One region of the Pseudomonas serbiensis genome, then DNA from elsewhere that is predicted to be linked to it. Evidence: riboswitches for the same ligand, from Rfam matches in the RefSeq annotation. Region 1 holds a riboswitch; the other holds the start of a gene.
What was found. A riboswitch is a leader RNA that binds a small molecule or an ion and turns the genes downstream of it on or off. The one in region 1 is predicted to bind cobalamin.
Positions count from the first base shown of each region.

Region 2: another riboswitch for cobalamin. It lies ahead of Q6A51_RS14490 (TonB-dependent receptor); the one in region 1 lies ahead of cobW (cobalamin biosynthesis protein CobW).

Region 1 covers NZ_JAUQOO010000001.1:517,944-525,145, forward strand. The annotation lists gene cobM (precorrin-4 C(11)-methyltransferase) at 1-371, opposite strand, end outside; gene Q6A51_RS02275 (cobalamin biosynthesis protein) at 414-857, opposite strand; gene Q6A51_RS02280 (CbtA family protein) at 838-1,542, opposite strand; gene Q6A51_RS02285 (CbtB domain-containing protein) at 1,554-1,739, opposite strand; cobalamin riboswitch at 1,835-2,050, opposite strand; cobalamin riboswitch at 2,109-2,320, shown strand; gene cobW (cobalamin biosynthesis protein CobW) at 2,429-3,523, shown strand; gene cobN (cobaltochelatase subunit CobN) at 3,546-7,202, shown strand, end outside.
Region 2 covers NZ_JAUQOO010000010.1:54,709-61,910, reverse strand. The annotation lists gene Q6A51_RS14495 (ABC transporter ATP-binding protein) at 1-111, opposite strand, end outside; gene Q6A51_RS14490 (TonB-dependent receptor) at 164-2,305, opposite strand; cobalamin riboswitch at 2,414-2,619, opposite strand; gene Q6A51_RS14485 (TonB-dependent siderophore receptor) at 2,732-5,137, opposite strand; gene Q6A51_RS14480 (FecR family protein) at 5,220-6,158, opposite strand; gene Q6A51_RS14475 (sigma-70 family RNA polymerase sigma factor) at 6,155-6,685, opposite strand; gene Q6A51_RS14470 (GNAT family N-acetyltransferase) at 6,832-7,202, opposite strand, start outside.

The sequences.
Region 1 (7,202 bases):
GTCAGTTCGGTGCCCAGCAGTGCTGCGCAGGCCGCCGTGGCTGTTACGCCGGGGATGATCTCGAAGGGAATTCCCAGCTCGCGCAGGCAACGAATCTGTTCGCCAATCGCACCGTACAGGCTCGGGTCACCGGAATGCACGCGGGCCACATCCCGGCCCTGTTCATGAGCAGATTTCATCAAGGCAATGATCTGCTCCAGGTGCAACTCGGCACTATTGACCACCTGAATGGCCCGATTGCCATCCAGCACCGCGACTGGCACCAGTGAACCCGCGTAAATGATGACCGGGCAGCTGTTGATCAGTCGTTGGCCTTTGACGGTGATGAGGTCCGGGTCGCCTGGGCCTGCACCGATGAAAAAGACGGTCAATGGATTCTCCTGAATCGAGCGGGATAAATGAGCAGCGGATTATCAACCCTGCCCAGGGGCGCGTGCCAAGGCAAATGTTGCCCTGATGTTTTTCTGGCGTTCGATCACCAGTGTTGCAGGGCTGTTGCCCAACTGGCTGGCCAGTGCCAGCGCTGCACTTTCGGCAACGCCGTGGCAGCCGGTGTGCTGGAACGTCGTTGGCGAGCGATGGGTCAGTTGCGGTTCGTATCGTGCCAGTTGAGAGGCATCGAAGAAAATCAGCGGTACTGACAGGTATTCAGCCAGCTCCAGCAAGCCCGGCTCGTCCTGCTTGAGGTCGATGGAGGCGAGGGCGGTAATGGCTCCGATCTCCAGAGCGTGGGCTTTCAGGCTGCTTTCGATCAGCTCCAGCAGGTGCGTGGATGGGCAGCCACGCTGGCAGCCCAGGCCTGCCACAAGGACAGGACGGGGCTGTGCGGGGGTGTGATCAGGCGTGCAGGTCGGCATTGTTGCGACGGAACAGCCAGGCGCTGATCAGGCCCAGAGCAATCCAGAACAGTGCGTTGGTCAGCAGCGAAGCCATGATGAACTGTGATTCCAGTGCTTCAGGAGCCAGACTCTCGTGGGTCAGCGGCTGTGGTGCGCCAATCAGGTGCGGCACTACCAGAATGGCCGCGCCCAGCACTTTGAACAGCCAGTTCTGGCCGAAGGCGATCAGGGCCAGCCCGGCAGCCGTGGAAGCCGCAGTCCCGATCCACCAGTATTGGCGCAGGTTCAGGTCGGCGGCCGCAGTGCCCGGCAGTTCGGGCGGCAGCCCCAGCGTTGGTGCCAGAACGAAAACCGCAAAACCGGCCAGCCCCCATAGCGCGCCCTGGGAGGTGCGGCCCGGTGCGCGCAGGGTGTAGAGCGCGACCAGCATCAAGGCAAAACCGACTGCGACCACCAGATTGCCACCGGTTGTGGAGAGGATGCGCTGCCAGCCGTCTTCCGGTTCCCAGGCCTCTTCGTCGTGACTGTGTCCGGCGGCTGCGCCTTCGGCATGATCATGTTCATGCACGTGCTCGGCAGGTGCTTTTTCGTAGGTTTCGGCCTGAAGAATCAGCGGCGCGACCCAGAAGCTTTGCAGCAAGGTCAGCAGCAGTGCCGCCAGCAGACCGCTGAAGCCTGCGGTCTGGATGATTCGCTTGAACATGGCGTCAGGTCTCAATGGCAAGGGAAGGCGGCGCTGTGGCGGGTGTCGTGCGCGGCGTTGTGAACGGCGGCGATGTGCGAGAAACCGGCGAAATACACCAGGCACGCACCAAGAATCGCAGCGCTGATGGCGGCGGTCAGGCGTTGGGTCTGGGTGGATGTGGCTGTGCTCGACTGGCTGCTGCTGATGGTGGACATGGCGCTTCCCTCTGGTTTCGACAGGCGGGCATGCGCACAGGAACCTTCTGACGGGCGCCAGGAGGTTTCAACTGCGCCCGCCCACCGCGGGTGTGTCATTGAGTCAGTATCGGGCCGGTCTCCGGGCTCGCGAGGGGCGTTGATGTGCAGCGTTCAACACCTTCAGGATCACCTTCCCATGCCGTGGCACAGTGGTTCTGACCCTCTCTCGCTTACCGTTGCGGGGGCAGCGCCGGACTTGCTCATGCGTGAATGAGCGCACCGGTTTCCCGTTTCACCCCGTGAAGGGCACCCGTAACAAGTTGTAATAGGAGAGCATGGCAGCCACTGAACGTCAATCTGAACGATTGACCTGCCCTCGACCACTGCGTAGCCTTGCGCACTTGAGGTTCTCTGCCTTCTGCAGGAGGGTAGAGCTAAGACGGGAATGCGGTCCAAGCCGCAGCTGCCCCCGCAACTGTAAACGGTGATGTTCATTGCATGGCCACTGCGCAAGCGGGAAGGCGCGATGAATGCCTGTCGGCCAGCACCGCCGATACGCCGCCGTCAGCCAGGAGACCTGCCTCGAACCGGGCCACAGGCCCACGAATTCTCACTACAACCGGGCGGGGTGATCCGGTGGCGAATCGATCCGTGCGCAGCGCACGGTTCTCGTCCTGCTTGCCCGCCGTATTGCCAAAGGGCATCCGATGAAAACACTGGCCAAACTTCCCGTCACCATCGTTACCGGTTTCCTGGGGTCGGGTAAAACCACCTTGTTGCGGCATATGCTCGATAACGCCGAAGGGCGTCGTATCGCGGTGATCGTCAACGAGTTCGGCGAGCTGGGCATCGACGGCGAAATCCTCAAGCAATGCACCATCGGTTGCACCGAAGAAGAAGCCACTGGTCGTGTCTACGAACTGGCCAATGGCTGCCTGTGCTGCACGGTGCAGGAAGAGTTCTTCCCGGTGATGCGCGAATTGGTGTCGCGTCGCGCCGACCTGGACCACATCCTTATCGAAACCTCGGGTCTGGCGTTGCCAAAACCGCTGGTCCAGGCTTTCCAGTGGCCGGAAATCCGCAATGCCTGCACCGTCGATGCGGTCATAACCGTGGTCGACAGCCCGGCCGTTGCCGCAGGCACTTTCGCGGCTTTCCCGGATCAAGTGGACGCCCAGCGCAAGCTCGACCCGAATCTGGATCATGAGTCCCCGCTGCATGAACTGTTTGCTGATCAGTTGGCCAGTGCCGACCTGGTGATCCTCAACAAGGCCGACATGATCGATCCCGAAGGTCTGGCGGCGGTACGTGCCGAAGTTGCCGAAGAACTGCCGCCAGCGGTCAAGGTCATCGAGGCCAGCAATGGCCGTCTGCCAATCAATGTACTGCTGGGCATTGGCGCGGAGTCGGAACTGCATATCGACAGCCGCAAGACTCACCATGACCATCATGACGACGATGATCATGATGACCACGATCACGATGTATTCGATTCGATCTCCATCAAGCTGCCGCCAGCCGAAGAGGCCTTCCTGCTGAACGTGCTGAACCGCATGGTCGTTCAGCACGGTATCCTGCGCGTCAAAGGTTTTGCCGCGATTCCCGGCAAGCCGATGCGTCTCTTGATTCAGGGTGTGGGCACTCGTTTCGACAAGCACTTTGACCGTGCATGGAAGGCTGATGAAGAGCGTGCCACCCATCTGGTATTGATTGGCCAGGAACTCGATGCTGCCGCGCTGGAAAAGCAACTCTACGATGAGCTTGAGTCTGAAGTTCATACAGCGCTGCGAGCCCAACTTTAACGTTACGAGTCTTGCCTGACCCATGCATTTACTGAAAACCCAGCCGGGCGGTTTCGTCCCCGACGACAGCATTGCCGACCTGGGGCAGACCCCGGCCGAGCTGGTGATTCTCTGTAGCGGCGATTCGAGCCTGGCCTTGCTGGCCGAAGCCGCGCAGCAACTGCCCGACGATTACCCGAGCCTGCGTCTGGCCAACCCGATGCAGGTGCAGAATCACGCTTCGGTGGACTTGTACGTCGATGAAGTGTTGCGTCACGCCAGGGTCATTCTGATTTCCCTGCATGGCGGCATCGGCTACTGGCGTTATGGCGTCGAGCGCTTGATGGAGCTTGCTGCCCGTGGCGTGCAAGTGATTCTGGTGCCGGGCGATGATCGTCCCGATCCGGAATTGAGCGACCTGAGCACCGTGCCCGCAGAAGCGCGGGACCGGCTCTGGCAGTTCTTGCGTCAGGGCGGGCTGCAAAACGCACTGGATCTTTATCGCTGCCTGGCAAGTAGCTGGCTTGAGCGCGACTATCCATGGGGCGAGCCCCGGCCATTGCCGCGTACGGCGATCTACCATCCACATAAACCCGGTGCCGCGCTGACTGACTGGCAGGCTGACTGGATTGCCGGGCAGCCGGTGGTTGCGCTGCTGTTCTACCGCTCCCACTTGCAGGCCGCCAATACCGGTTTCATCGATGTGTTCTGTGAGCGCTTGCAGGCCGAAGGGCTCAACCCCTTGCCGGTTGCGCTGGCCAGTCTCAAGGAGCCGGGTTGCCTGACCATGGTCGAGGACTGGCTGGATGAAGTCGAAGCCGAACTGATCCTCAACACCACAGGCTTTGCCCAGTCCAGCCCGGAAGCGCCGCATCTGCGACCGTTTCGCCGCAATGTGCCGGTCATCCAGGCCATTTGCGCCCAGGACAACCAGCCCGCCTGGCAGGCCAGCGAGCAAGGGCTGGGCGCTCGGGATCTGGCGATGCACATTGCCTTGCCGGAGCTGGACGGGCGGATCATCAGCCGCCCCGTCAGCTTCAAGGATCTGGCCTGGCGCAGCGAGCGCAGCCAGTCGGATGTGGTGTGCTATCGCGCCCATCCAGAGCGTATGGGCTTCGTTGCGCAACTGGCGCGGCGCTGGATCGAACTGGCGCGCTTGCCCAATGCCAGCAAGCGGGTAGCGTTGATCCTGGCCAACTACCCGACCCGCGATGGCCGGATCGGCAACGGAGTCGGGCTCGACACGCCCGCGGCGGCGCTGAATATCCTGCGTGCCATGCAGGGCGAGGGCTATCCGCTGGCGCAGTTGCCTGAAAGCGGTACTGCACTGATTCAGCAATTGCTCGGCGGCGTCACCAACGATCTGGACAGCATCGATCTGCGTCCCTGCCAGCAAAGCATGGCGCTGGATGAATACCTGCAAGCCTTCGATGCCTTGCCCCAGGCCAATCGCGATGCGGTAAATGCCCGTTGGGGCGCACCCGTGGATGACCCGATGTTCCGTAGCGGGCGGATGATGATTGCCGGTATCCGCTTTGGTCTGACCTTTGTCGGTATCCAGCCCGCCCGTGGCTATCAAGTGGACCCCAGCGCGGTCTATCACGACCCCGATCTGGTACCGCCCCACGGTTATCTCGCGTTCTACTTCTGGTTGCGCAAGGCTTATGGTGCGCATGCTGTGCTGCATGTGGGCAAGCATGGCAATCTGGAGTGGTTGCCGGGCAAGGGCGTTGGCCTGTCACAGGATTGCTGGCCTGATGCAGTGCTGGGTGCGATGCCGAATATCTACCCGTTTATCGTCAACGATCCGGGCGAGGGCGCCCAGGCCAAGCGCCGTACCCAGGCGGTCATCATCGACCATCTGATGCCGCCGCTTACCCGTGCCGAAACCTACGGCCCGCTGCGCAATCTGGAACTGCTGGCCGACGAATATTACGAAGCGCAACTGCTTGACCCGCGTCGAGCGCTGGAGCTGCAGCGGGACATCCTCAAGCTGGTACGCGAAACCCGTATCGACCGCGAACTGGCGCTGGACGACTCCATCGACAGCGATGCCGATGCGGCGATCTGGTTACCGCGTCTGGACACTTATCTGTGTGACCTGAAGGAATCGCAGATCCGCGATGGCCTGCATGTCTTCGGCCAATCCCCTGAGGGGCGCCTGCGCATCGACACGCTGCTGGCGTTGCTGCGCATTCCCCGTGGCGATGGTCGTGGCGCGCAGTCGAGCCTGTTGCGGGTGCTGGCCAAGGCGCTGGTGCTGGATTTCGATCCACTGGATTGTGATCTGGCTGAACCCTGGAGCGGGCCGCGCCCGTCAGCCTTGTTGGCGGTGAGCAACGATCCATGGCGTACCACGGGGGATACGCGAGAGCGGCTGGAGTTGTATGCCGCCATCCTGATCGAGCGCATCGTCAAGAATGAAGCAGTCGACGATCTTCCTGAGCACCCGGAACTGGCACTGGTTCTGGATAGCCTGCGCGATGTCGTAGCCCCGCGCCTCGATGCCTGTGGCCCCGAAGAAATGCGTGGCCTGCTCGATGCCCTGAGCGGTCGTTTCGTGCCGGCTGGCCCGAGCGGTGCGCCGAGTCGAGGTCGGCTTGACGTGCTGCCCACCGGTCGCAACTTCTTTACTGTGGATGTGCGCAATCTGCCAACCACTACGGCCTGGCGGATCGGCTTCCAGTCGGCAAACCTGCTGCTGGAACGCCATCTTCAGGATCATGGCGATCATTTGCGCCAGCTCGGCCTGTCGGTCTGGGGCACGGCCACCATGCGCACCGGTGGTGACGATATCGCTCAGGCCATGGCCCTGATGGGCGTGCGTCCCGTCTGGGCGACGGGCAGTCAGCGGGTCGATGATTTCGAGATTCTGCCGCTGAGTTTGCTGGATCGTCCTCGTGTGGACGTGACCTTGCGAGTGTCCGGGTTCTTCCGTGATGCTTTTGCCAATCTTATCCGCCTGTTCGATGCCGCCGTACAGGCCGTGGCCGCTCTCGATGAGCCGGACGATCAGAACCCGCTGGCCGCCCGGGTTCGTGAAGAGCGCCGCAGCTTGCAGGAAACCGGGTTGAGCGAAGACGAGGCCGTGCGCCAGGCCGGTTGGCGAATCTTCGGTGCCAAGCCCGGTGCGTATGGCGCGGGTGTGCAGGGCGCTATCGACGGGCGTCTGTGGCAGAGCCGTGACGATCTGGCCGAGGTTTATCTGAACTGGGGCGGCTATGCCTACGGCGCAGCCGATGAGGGCACGCCGGCTCGCCAGCAGTTTGCACAACGACTGACACAGGTTCAGGCCGTATTGCAGAATCAGGATAACCGAGAGCATGACCTGCTGGATTCCAACGATTACTACCAGTTCCAGGGCGGAATGCTGGCTGCCGCCGAAAGCCTGAGCGGCCAGAAAACGGCCAGCTACCACGGCGATCACAGCCAGCCGGACTTGCCTAGAATTCGCACCCTCAAGGAAGAGCTGAACCGGGTGATCCGCAGCCGTGCGGCCAACCCGAAGTGGATCGAAGGCGTCAAACGGCATGGCTATAAAGGCGCGTTCGAAATGGCTGCGACCGTGGACTTCCTGTTCGCGTTCGATGCCACTACCGAGCTGATCGACGACCATCAATATGCACTGCTGGCCGATGCCTACCTGCTGGATCCATCGACCCGCCAATTCATTCGCCAGCACAACCCCGATGCCCTGCGC
Region 2 (7,202 bases), on a different contig from region 1:
CCCGACGAACTCGCCTTGTGCGATGTGCAGGTCGATGCCTTCAAGTTGCCAGGGTTTGCCCTGACTATGTGGCGGTGCCCAGTTCAGGCGATGGATATTCAGGGTGGACATGCTCGATTTCCAGGCATGCTGGCGACAGGTTGCAAGCCTGCCGCCAACTGGATCAGAAGCTGTAATCAGCCGTGACGAAGAAGGAGCGAGGTTCGCCCATCAGCCATTGTTGCCCATTGTTGTCCTGCGCCGCGGCGTAGCGTCGGTCGAGCAGGTTGTTCAGTTGCAAGCCAAGGCGCACATCGCGCTGCACCTTCCAGCCCAGGTTGGCATCCAGCACCGTGTAGCCCGGTATCGAGGTGGTATTGGCGGTGTCGGCATAGCGTTTATCCACATAGCGCAGGCCCATGCCGGCATCCAGGTCTTCGTTCAGTGCCTTGCTCACCCACAGATTGGCGGTTCGGCGCGGGACGTCGGTCGGGCGATTCCCGGCGCGGGACACGACCTGCCCGGAAACGTTTTCGTCGAAATCGTCGTACTCGGCACGTACCAGCGCAGCGTTGGCCGATACGTGCCAGTTATTGGCAAGTGCCAGTTCCAGAGAAGCTTCCAGGCCGTCGGACGACTGCTGGCCGACCTGTTGTGTCAGGCGGGTCACCGGGTCGATGGCCAGGAGCTTTTTCTTGACGATGTGATAGGCCGCCAGGGTCCATTCGCCACTGCCATCCCAGAACTGTTGCTTGAGGCCGAACTCGGTCTGTTTCGCTTCGGTCAGGTCCATCTGCTGCTGGGTCGGGTTCATGCTGATGAGGTTGCTGACGCCGTCTTCACTGGTGGAGTACTGGCCATACAGGGACAGTTGATCGGTCACGGCAAACACCAGGCCTGCGCGCCAGTTACCGCCGGTGAGGCTTCGGTCGCTACGGGTATCGGTACGCAGGGCGTTGCGGTCCAGGTGGTTCTGGTCGCGGCGGATGCCAGTCACCAAGGACCAGCGGTCTGACAGTTGCAGGCGGTTTTCGGCAAACAGGGCAAAGGTGCGCGTGGTGCTTTCGGTCAGCGGCAGGAAGGGTGACTGGCTCTGGAAATCACCGGATGCCGGATTCCATGGGTCTATGAAGTCACCACCGATATCGGTGTAAGGCGAATTGTTGGCGACGTCGAAACGAATCCTGTTGTATTCGGCTCCGACCACCGTGCGGCTGTCCAGGCCGAACAGCGAATGGTTGAATGTGAAACTCTGGCGGTCGCCGATCTGCTCCTGGTCGTGCTTGATCTCCAGGTAGTCGCCACGCAACAACTGACCCTGAGCGCTGCTCCAGCTATAGACTTCGGCGTTGCGCCAGTGGCGGCGGCTCTTGATGTAGTAGAGCTGGTTGCTGGCGCTGACGTTATCGTTGATGGTCCAGTCGGTGTTCAGGCGGGTCCATTCATCGTTGTAGCGTTGCACGGCATTGCGCAGGTTGTAGTTCTTGTCGCGCAGGCTGTCGCGGTAGTGGCCATCGATCAGCGGTGTGCCGAAGTAGTTCATCGGCTCGCTGTCGCCACGTTCATGGGCGAGGGTAAAGCTCAGGTCATCGGTGGCTTGCCAGCGCAGGGCTGCGCTCATGGCCAGGCTGCGGGAATTGCCGTTATCGACCCAGCCATTGCTTTCCTGCTGATTCAGCGTAAGGCGATAGCTCAGGGTGTCGCTCAGCGAACCGCCGCTGTCGAGGCCCAGTTGCTGACGGTCATTGGAACCGTAACCCAGGCGCAGGCGATTGCGGATCTCGCCCTCGAAAGGTTTTTTGGGCACCACGTTGATCACGGCGCCGGTAGCGCCTTCGCCATAAAGTACTGAAGCCGGGCCACGGATCACGTCGATACGCTCGACCATGAACGGGTCAACCGGGAAGGTCTGAGTACCTGCGCCGGTATACAGGCGCGAGCCGTCGAACAGGGTCATGACCGAGGAATGCCCCGTAAAACCACGTGCGGACAACGCGGTATTGCCATCGCCAGGCGTTGCGATGCTGGTGATGCCTGGCGAACGGGTGACCGCATCCTGAACGGTGAGGTTATTGCGGCTTTCGATGATCTGGCTGTCGAGGCTGCTGGTACTGGCCGGGGTTTCCAGTGCCGTGAGGTTCAGGCGCGAACCGGTGGGCGTCGGGGTTGCCAGATCGGTTACTGGCGTATCGGCGCTGCCAGTGATTGCGACCGAGGGCAGTGCCAGGGTTTGCTCGTCAGCAGCCCACGCATGGGACGGGAGCGCGAGAAGGCTGATCTGTAGCGAACGATTCGCCAGGGATTGAAGCAGGGAAGAACGGGACATGCGATTCCAGCCAATCAGGAATGAATGAATCCCGGAGGGAACAACGCATAGGGAATCGCGGGCGCAAAAAGCCCGCGAAGACCGGCCTGCGCCCGCCCACCGCGGGTTTGCCAAACAAGGTTGCAGGCCGGTCTCCGGGCTTGCGAGGGTCATGAAGCATTCACCTTCCCATGCCTTGGCACAGTGGTCTGTCGAATGCTTCGCTCGCTTACCGTTGCGGGGGCAGCGCCGGACTGATCACTGGGAGTGACGCACCGGCTTCCCGTTTAATCCCATGCACGGCGGCATGGGACACCTGAAACTGGCGCGCATCAGATCATTGAATCTGGAGGTCGTCAATGACTGATGTTTGTTGGCGGTGAGGGGGTTCGCGAATAAATTCGCTCCTACGCAGCCCGTGTAGGAGCGAATTCATTCGCGAAGAGATCACCACCGATAACTGACAGCCCCCACCAGACTACGGGTATCGCCATAGCGGCATGAGTTGGCGCAGTACAGGTATTTCTCGTTGGTGAGGTTCTGTGCCTTGGCGCTGACTTGCCAGTTGTCGTCCAGGTCATAGCTGATTCGGGCATCGAACAGCGTATAGGCCGGGATCTTGCGGTCAGTGACGCTGGGCGAGGTGTGGGTGGTGCCGACATAACGCACGCCGCTGCCAATCGACAGGCCATTGAGGCCCATCGAGTCGAAACGATAATCCAGCCACAACGAAGCGTTATGGTAAGGCGTACCTTCGATACGTGAGCCTTCGAGCACCTCATCGTTATCCTTGATGATATGGGCATCGGTGTAGGCATAGGCGGCGTTCATGGCCAGTTGCGGGGTCAACTGGGCCTTGGCTTCCACTTCAAAACCGGTGCTGCGCTCCTTGCCGGTCTGCTCGTCGAAGTCCGAGCCGGCAATCGAGGTGATGACGTTGCTCTGGGTCAACTGGTAGACCGCAGCACTGATCATCATTTCCCGGCCAGGAGGCTGGTAGCGGATACCGATTTCATACTGCTCGCCCTCGGTCGGCAGGAAGGCATCGCCATTGGCGTCGGTACCGGACGAAGGCAGGAAGGACTGGCTATAGCTGATATAGGGCGCCAGACCGTTTTCGGCCAGATAGACCAGCCCGATGCGTCCAGTAGTCTTGCTGTCGTCAGTGGTGCTGCGCGAATTGTCACGGTAGTTGCGGGTGCTGTTGTCGGCCCAGTCCTGTCGCATGCCGATCATCAGCAGCCAGCGATCATCGAGTTTCAGTTGTTCCTGCAAATAAATGCCGAGCTGATGGCTGTGCAGGTCCGAGCCGCTGTCGATGTTGCGGTTCACGTTTGGCAGGTTGCCGTATACCGGGTTGGCAAGGTCCAGCGCCGGTGCGCTGCCGCTGAAACGGTGGCTGTCGTAGGTCTTGCGGTAGTAGTCCAGGCCGCCCAGCAGGGTATGTTTCCAGCGCCCGCTTTCCAGATCCAGTTGCAGGCTGCTGTCACTGGTCCAGCCGGTGGCAATGTCTTCGCGTGAGTTGTAAGTACGCGACAGGCTCGACAGATTGGCACCGCTGATCCGGCTGTTGTTCAGGGTGATGTAGTCATAGTCGGTGCGTGACTCGAAGTAGCGTGCCGCGTGACGCAGTTGCAGGTTGTCATTCAGGCGTTGCTCGAACAGATAGCCGAAGGTCTGCAAGGTGCCATCGTAGTCGTCGAAATCCGGCTCGCCCGCAAACAGGTCATAAGGCACTTTGTAACCTGGGGTCGAGCTGAAAGTGGTTATGTCATAGCGCATGGGCGGCGTCAGGCTGGTCCGGGTACGCTGATGGCTGGCGAGCAGTGTCAGGCGGCTGTCGTCGTTGATCTGCCAGGTCAGTGCCGGGGCTATGTAGTGCTTGTCATCGTCGATGGCGTCGTACTGGGTGCCGCTGTCGCGCACCAGGGCTGTGAGTCGATAGCTGAAACGGCCTTCTTCATCGAGGCGTCCGCCGTGATCGGTGGAGAGTTGCTGCCGGTCATGGTTGCCATATTCCAGATTGATTTCATGCAGCGGGTCGAGCGTGGGTCGCTTGCTGATGGCGTTGATCAGCCCGCCGGGTGCCAGTTGCCCGTACAGCACCGAAGACGCGCCCTTGAGTACTTCCACACGCTCAAGGCCATAAGGCTCCTGGCCTCCTTCAAACTGGGTGCTTTGCATTTTCATGCCATCGCGCATCACACCGCCCGTGCGCGGGCCGATATCGAAACCACGCATGCGGTAGTCGTCGGCCACGCGGCTGTAGCCGTTCGGCTGGCTGATCACGCTGGTGTTGTAGTTGAGTGCGTCGGCGAGGCTGTCGTGCTTGCGCGCTTGCATTTCTTCACGGGTGATCACCGAAACCGACTGGGGAATCTCCATCAGGGAAGTGTCGGTCTTGCTCACGGTCGCGCTGCGTTGCGCGACCCAGCTGTGAGCCGGCCCCCAGGCGTCCTGCTCATGGCTGGCAGCGCTTACATTGATGTCCGAAAGCTCCATGGCTGAAGTCTCGGGGCGTGGCTCGATGCTCAAGGTGCCGCTGGGCGTGATGCTCAATTGCAGGGGCAAACCGCGCAGAACCTCGCTCACGGCCTGTTCGACACTGTAGTGACCGCGTAATGGCGCGGCTGTCAGGCCGCGAGTCAGCGTTGCGTTAAACGCAATGTTGCGCCCGCTCTGGCGAGCGATACTGGTCAGGGTTGCATCCAGAGGGCCGGCGGGCAGGTCCAGTTCCATGAGTTGCTGGCGGGCGGTCGAGGGCTGGGCCGAGCCATCGGCCGCGCTGTCCAGGGTGGTGAACGCCAGGGCAAATGCCAGCGGTGTCAGAGTCAAGCGCAGTGGTCGGTGCATGGCAGCATTTCCCGTTTGGGTAGTCGATGCCAGCTATGTGACGCGAGCGGCTCTGAAATTAAGGGGGGGTGGAAAATATTTTTCAGCGCAGGCTGATTTGCGTCCACCAGCCGAAGTGTTTCTCGACTTTTACCGGCAGCACTTCCTGCAACGAGCGCAAGGTCTGGCCACTGTCGTCCAGAGTGAAGACGCCTGTGACCCGCAGCGCTGCGGCATCCGGCTCGATGCGCAGCAGGCCGGGGTGATAGTCTCGCAAGGCTTCGATGACATCGGCCAGTGACTGGTCATGAACTTCCAGCAAGCCATCTCTCCAGGCGTTTTCGCTTGCCAGGCCAGGGTCCAGAATGTGAATGCGTCCGCCATGCAGCCGCGCGCCCTGGCCCGCTCCCAGCACGTGAGTCGCGCCGCCCGGTGCCGTGAGTTGCACGCGGGACTCCTGCACCCAGACATGCGTCCCGTGCTCATGCAGGCTGACCGTGAAGCGTGTGCCCAATGCTCTGGCTTCGCCAAAGGCGGTGCGAATGGCCAAGGGACGTTGCGGGTCTGAGGCAACCTGAATGCTGAGTGCGCCTTCATGCAGAGTGAGGGTGCGCTGCCTGTCATCGAAGGCCATGTCGACCCGACTTCGGGCATTGAGCAGCACCTGACTGCCATCGTCCAGAGAGAAAGGACGACGCTCTGCCAGCCCGGTGTAGAGATCCCCTCGACTCCATGGCAGCAGCCCGTTGCGTTGCAGCCACCAGCCGCCGATGCCCAAACCGGTCAGCCCCAATGCGCCGCGCAGCCATTGACGACGGGTTTGCCCGGACTGGTTCAAGACCTGGCGCGACAATGGTGGAAGCCCGGAGAATGCTTGTCCGACACGCTGCTCAAGCTGAGCCCAGGCATCGCGGTTTTCCTGGCTGCTCTGTAGCCATTGCTGAAAGCGCTGACGTTGGGTGTTGCTGATGCTGCCGGAGCGTTGCAGGGCCAGCCACTCGATGGCTTCGGCGACAGAAGGCGACAGTCGCTGGCTGTTCATCGTTGCTCCAGCGCCAGGTAGCAAAGCCCCAATGCCTTGACGACGTATTGATGAACCCGTGGCGCGGAGATACCCAGAGTTCGGCCGATTTCGGCATAGGTCATGCCGTCGAGCTGGCTATACAGAAAGGCACTGCGGCCTATGGGCGACAGGCCATCGAGTATCTGATCGAGAGTGCTCAAGGCTTCCAGCGCCTGTGCCTGCTCCTCGGCGGAGGGTTCATGGCCCTGAGGCTGCTGCGCGAATACTTCCAGATAAGCCCGCTCCAGATCGCGCCGTCGCCATGAGGCAAAGATCAGCCGTTTGGCAATCGTTGTCAGCAGCGCCCGTGGTTCACGAATGGTTTGCGGCTCTGGCAGGGCGACCACCTGGGCGAAGGTTTCGGCTGCCATGTCCGCCGCATCGTGATGACAACCCAGGCGCGCACGCAGTCGCTCCTGCAACCAGCCATGATGGTCGCCGAACAACTGTTGCAGAACACGGTTACGCACGCTCAGGCGCCGGGCATCGGGAGAGGAGGGTGTCATGTCACTAAAGTTAATGAAAATTATTATCAAATGATGCCGATTCGCCGCATTGATTGCAACAAACTGCTAGCGCTTGCTGAAACGGGCAGGTATTCAATTGAAGAGCCCGACATTGCGTCGGGCCTGGTTCCAGCTTGATAACGAGGTTATTCGTCACCCTTGGCAAAGCTCAGCAGCGCGTCGCCTTCCATGCGATAGCGCACCCACTCGTCCTGAGGTGCTGCGCCCAATGCCTTGTAGAACTTGATGGCCGGCTCATTCCAGTCCAGCACGCTCCACTCGAAACGGCCGCACTGATTGGCAACGGCTTCACGGGCTATATGACGCAACAAGGCGCGCCCGGCACCGATGCTGCGGTTTTCCGGCGACACGTACAGGTCTTCAAGGTAGATACCGTTGCGGCCCAGCCAGGTGGAGTAACTGTAGAAATAGACGGCAAAACCTACCGGCTTGTCGTCATGCAGACAGATCAGGGCCTTGGCAGGTGCATTCTCGGCGAACAAGGAGCGATGAATGT